One region of the Methylobacterium sp. NMS14P genome, then DNA from elsewhere that is predicted to be linked to it. Evidence: predicted binding sites of a transcription regulator. Region 1 holds the regulator's gene; the other holds the start of a gene.
What was found. The regulator LexA, encoded in region 1, represses DNA repair genes until DNA is damaged. The targets are predictions, from matches to a motif close to TGTTCNNNNTGTGTTCNG.
Positions count from the first base shown of each region.

Region 2: recA (recombinase RecA) is a predicted target of LexA. The motif match lies at 815-832, and genes of this name have one in related genera.

Region 1 is NZ_CP087106.1:2,310,401-2,312,587, reverse strand. Features, by position in the region: gene LOK46_RS10980 (ComEC/Rec2 family competence protein) at 1-653, shown strand, start outside; gene lexA (transcriptional repressor LexA) at 647-1,366, opposite strand; gene LOK46_RS10970 (hypothetical protein) at 1,616-2,071, shown strand; gene LOK46_RS10965 (hypothetical protein) at 2,087-2,187, opposite strand, start outside.
Region 2 is NZ_CP087106.1:2,527,513-2,529,699, forward strand. Features, by position in the region: gene rpmC (50S ribosomal protein L29) at 1-137, shown strand, start outside; gene rpsQ (30S ribosomal protein S17) at 159-422, shown strand; gene recA (recombinase RecA) at 924-1,985, shown strand; gene LOK46_RS12040 (ATP-binding protein) at 2,118-2,187, opposite strand, start outside.

The DNA of each region.
Region 1 (2,187 bases):
CCTCGCGCCTGCGCTGGCTCGCCGTGCCGCCGGTCCTGCTCGGGCTCGCCCTCGCGGCCCGGCCCGACCGCTACGACCTCTACGTCGACCGGCAGGGCGCGGGAGCCGCGGTGCGGGGTCCGGACGGTCGGCTCGCGCCCCTCGGAAGCCCCTCCGGCTTCGTCCTCGAACAGTGGCTGAAGGCGGACGGCGACGGGCGGCGGCCCGCGGGGCTGATCGTCCGGTCGGGCAGCGGGCGCTGCGACAGGCTCGGCTGCACCGCCCGGCTGCCGGACGGGCGGGCGGTCGCCCTGGTCCGGGACCGGCGCGCCTTCCCGGAGGATTGCGCCCGCGCCGCGGTGCTGATCACCTTCCTGGCGGCGCCTCCGACCTGCACGGGCCCCCTGGTGATCGACCGGCGGGCCCTCGCCGCCCGCGGGGCCGTGGCCCTCCGGACCGACGGCGACGGCTTCGCCGCGCGCTACGCCCGCGACGACGGGCGCGCGGTGCCCTGGCGGTCGGTCCCAGGACGCGGACCGGGACCATCGCGGCCGGTCTCCGCCGAGCCGGGCGGCCGCGCCGCGGAGGACGGGGCAGCCGCGCCGTCGGAGGCCGACGCCGCGCCGGGCGGAGAGCTCGCCCCCGGCGACGCGCCGGCCGAGCCGCTTCAGTAGCGGCGGACGAGGCTGACGAGGCGACCCTGGATCCGGACCCGGTCGGGCCCGAGCACGCGGGTCTCGTAGGCCGGGTTGGCGGCCTCAAGGGCGATCGAGGAGCCGCGGCGGCGCAGGCGCTTGAGCGTCGCCTCCTCGTCGTCGATCAGCGCCACGATGATGTCGCCGGTATTGGCGGTGTCCTGCTTGCGGATGACCACGAGGTCGCCGTCCAGGATCCCGGCCTCGACCATCGAGTCGCCGCGCACCTCGAGGGCGTAGTGCTCGCCGCCGGCCACGAAGTCCGGCGACAGGGTGATGGCGTGGCTCTGGTTCTGGATCGCCGAGACGGGCGTGCCGGCCGCGATCCGGCCCATGACGGGGATCGAGATGGCGCGGCCGGACTCGTCGATCATCCGCGTGCTCGCCGGGGCCGGCGGCTGCTTGGACTTGCCGCCCTCGACCACGCTCGGCGTGAAGCGGCGCGGCTCGACGGGGGCCGGAGCCGCCTGCGTCAGGCTCTCGGGGATCCGGATCACCTCGATGGCGCGCGCCCGATTCGGGAGGCGCCTGAGGAAGCCGCGCTCCTCGAGCGCCGTGATCAGCCGGTGAATGCCGGATTTCGACTTGAGATCGAGGGCATCCTTCATCTCGTCGAACGACGGCGGGACACCGCATTCCTGCATCCGGCTCTGGATGAATCGCAGGAGGTCCAGCTGCTTGCGCGTGAGCATCGACGGGGGACTCGCGGCTTGGCGGACCGCCACGTGACGGTCTCCGAAACAAATCACGAACAGGTTAAACGTTCCGCAAGTGTTCTGCAAGAGCGGTACCGCCACGCTCGGCGCGCCGCGGCGCGCCCGCGGGAGAAGGTCGAGAAACGCATTGACGGCGCAAGCGGAGCCGTTTCAATGCAACGCGGTGCCCCGCCGGGAAGGCGGCGGATCCGGGGCGCGGGCTGGGACCCTCTTGGAATGACGCGGATGCGACGACCCGCTGCTCTGCTGCCCCTCGGCCTCGCCGCCCTCGGCCTCGGCCTCGCCGGCTGCACCACCGGGTTCTCCTACATCTCGCGGAACTACGTGGCGCTCACCCCTCAGGTCGTGACGATCGGCTGCAAGGAGCCCTACGAGGTCTACGACAACCGGCAGCTGCGCCGGATGCTGATCGTGTCCAACGCTCTGCGCGAGTATACCGGCTGCAATCTGAGCGAGGTCCGGATCGATCCGGAGCCGGACGCCACCCGGGTGAAGCGCTTCCGCACCGCCGCCCGGGCCTATCTCGACGAGACCGTGCGCGAGGATTGCCGGATCACCGGCGAGACCGTGTTCGATCCGCTGAAGACCGAGTTCGCCTACGCCTGCGACGCGCCGGTCGAGAAGCGCGGCACGGTGGTCCCCCGCCTGCCGGGCCGCAATCCAGGCCTCGGGGTGCGCTGACCGGCCGGCGGCGCGTCAGGCGCCGGGCTTCGGGAAGGTCCGTTCCGCCGCGTCGCCGGCGGCGGCCAGCAGGGCGCGGGCGAAGGCCCGGGCCTCCGCCCGGTCGAGCACGATCG
Region 2 (2,187 bases), 220 kb from region 1:
AGGAGCAGTTCAACCTGCGCTTCCAGGGGGCCACCGGCCAGCTCGAGAACGTCGCCCGCGTCCGCGAGGTCCGTCGCGACATCGCCCGTGTCCGGACTCTGCAGCGTTCCAAGACGCTGCAGCAGGCCAAGGGCTGAGGCGGGTTTTAGGAGACAACCATGCCGAAGCGCATCTTGCAGGGCACCGTCGTCAGCGACAAGGGTGAGAAGACCATCGTGGTGAAGGTGGAGCGTCGCTTCACACACCCGGTGATGAAGAAGACCGTGCGGCGGTCGAAGAACTACCACGCGCACGACGAGGGCAACGTCGCCAAGGTCGGGCAGACGGTGTTCATCGAGGAGTGCCGCCCGTTCTCGAAGACCAAGACCTGGAAGCTGGTCGAGGGCGAGGTGGCCCATGCCGAGGCCGGCGAGGCCGCCTGATCCCGGGATCCCGGCGGCTGCGGTCTCCGCATCCGCCAGATACCGGCCCGAGGCGTCGCGGATGGTGCCCCTCGGGGTGGCCGTCCCGGGAGCGCCCGGTGACCGGTACGACGATTGCCCGGACGCAATTCGACTCGCGAGAGCCGGATTCGTGCCGGGCTTCGTCGTTTCTGACGTTTGCCTGACTGTCGGCTTCCGACCGGCCGGCCGTCCGGGCTCGTCGTGAGAGGCGCTCGCCGTTTAGCTCACGTCCGATCCGGGCGGTCGTCCCCCCTTCGCACGCGCTCGGGTGGCCGATGAACGGATCGAACGTGGTCGTCGCGGGCATTCGAGTGTCGAGGCGGGATTTCGTGAGCCGCGCGTGGCAAAACGGCGTTCCGGCCTTGTCCGATGAGAACAAAACGGGTACATAGAGGCGGTGGCGACGCGCGTTGTGAACTGCGTCCAACCCCTTCATAAGGAGCCCGCCAGATGGCCCAGCCCGCATTGAAAGTGGTCGACATGCCCCCGGTGGACAAGGACAAGTCCAAGGCGATCGACGCCGCCCTGTCTCAGATCGAGCGCGCCTTCGGCAAGGGCTCGATCATGCGGCTCGGCAAGAGCGACAAGGTCCAGGAGGTCGAGACCGTCTCGACCGGCTCTCTGGGCCTCGACATCGCGCTCGGCGTCGGCGGCCTTCCGCGCGGCCGCGTGATCGAGATCTACGGTCCCGAATCGTCCGGCAAGACGACGCTGGCGCTCCACACCATCGCGGAGGCCCAGAAGAAGGGCGGCGTCTGCGCGTTCGTGGATGCCGAGCACGCCCTCGACCCGGTCTACGCCCGCAAGCTCGGCGTAAACCTCGACGACCTGCTGATCTCGCAGCCCGACACGGGCGAGCAGGCGCTCGAGATCACCGACACGCTGGTGCGCTCCGGCGCCATCGACGTGCTCGTGGTCGACTCGGTGGCCGCGCTGACCCCGCGGGCCGAGATCGAGGGCGAGATGGGCGAGAGCCAGCCCGGCCTCCAGGCCCGCCTGATGAGCCAGGCCCTGCGCAAGCTGACCGGCTCGATCTCGCGCTCGAACTGCATGGTCATCTTCATCAACCAGATCCGGATGAAGATCGGCGTCATGTACGGTAGCCCCGAGACGACCACGGGCGGCAACGCCCTGAAGTTCTACGCCTCGGTGCGCCTCGACATCCGCCGCATCTCGACCCTCAAGGACCGCGACGAGGCGATCGGCAACCAGGTCCGCGTCAAGGTGGTGAAGAACAAGGTCGCGCCGCCCTTCAAGCAGGTTGAGTTCGACATCATGTTCGGCGAGGGCGTGTCGAAGGTCGGCGAGCTGATCGACCTCGGCGTGAAGGCCGGCATCGTCGAGAAGTCCGGCGCCTGGTTCTCGTACAACAGCCAGCGCCTCGGCCAGGGTCGCGAGAACTCGAAGGGCTTCCTGCGCGACAACCCGAAGATCGCGGCCGAGATCGAGGGCTCGATCCGGCAGAACTCCGGTCTGGTCGCCGAGAAGATCCTGGAGAACGCCGCACCGACGGCGGACGATCTCGACGAGGGCGAGGCTTAAGTCGCGCCGCCGCGCACCGGGAGCGGCGCGCGGCGGACCTCTCGACCGACCGAGATCAGCGGCCCCGGAGTCTCTCCGGGGCCGCTTCGCGTTGAGGGGCGGCGGGCGGACGCGCCGCGCCGGCGCGGTCCGTCAATCCGCCATCGTCTTCTTCACGGTCTCGACCAGCTGCTTCAGGCTGAAGGGCTTGGGCAGGAAGTTG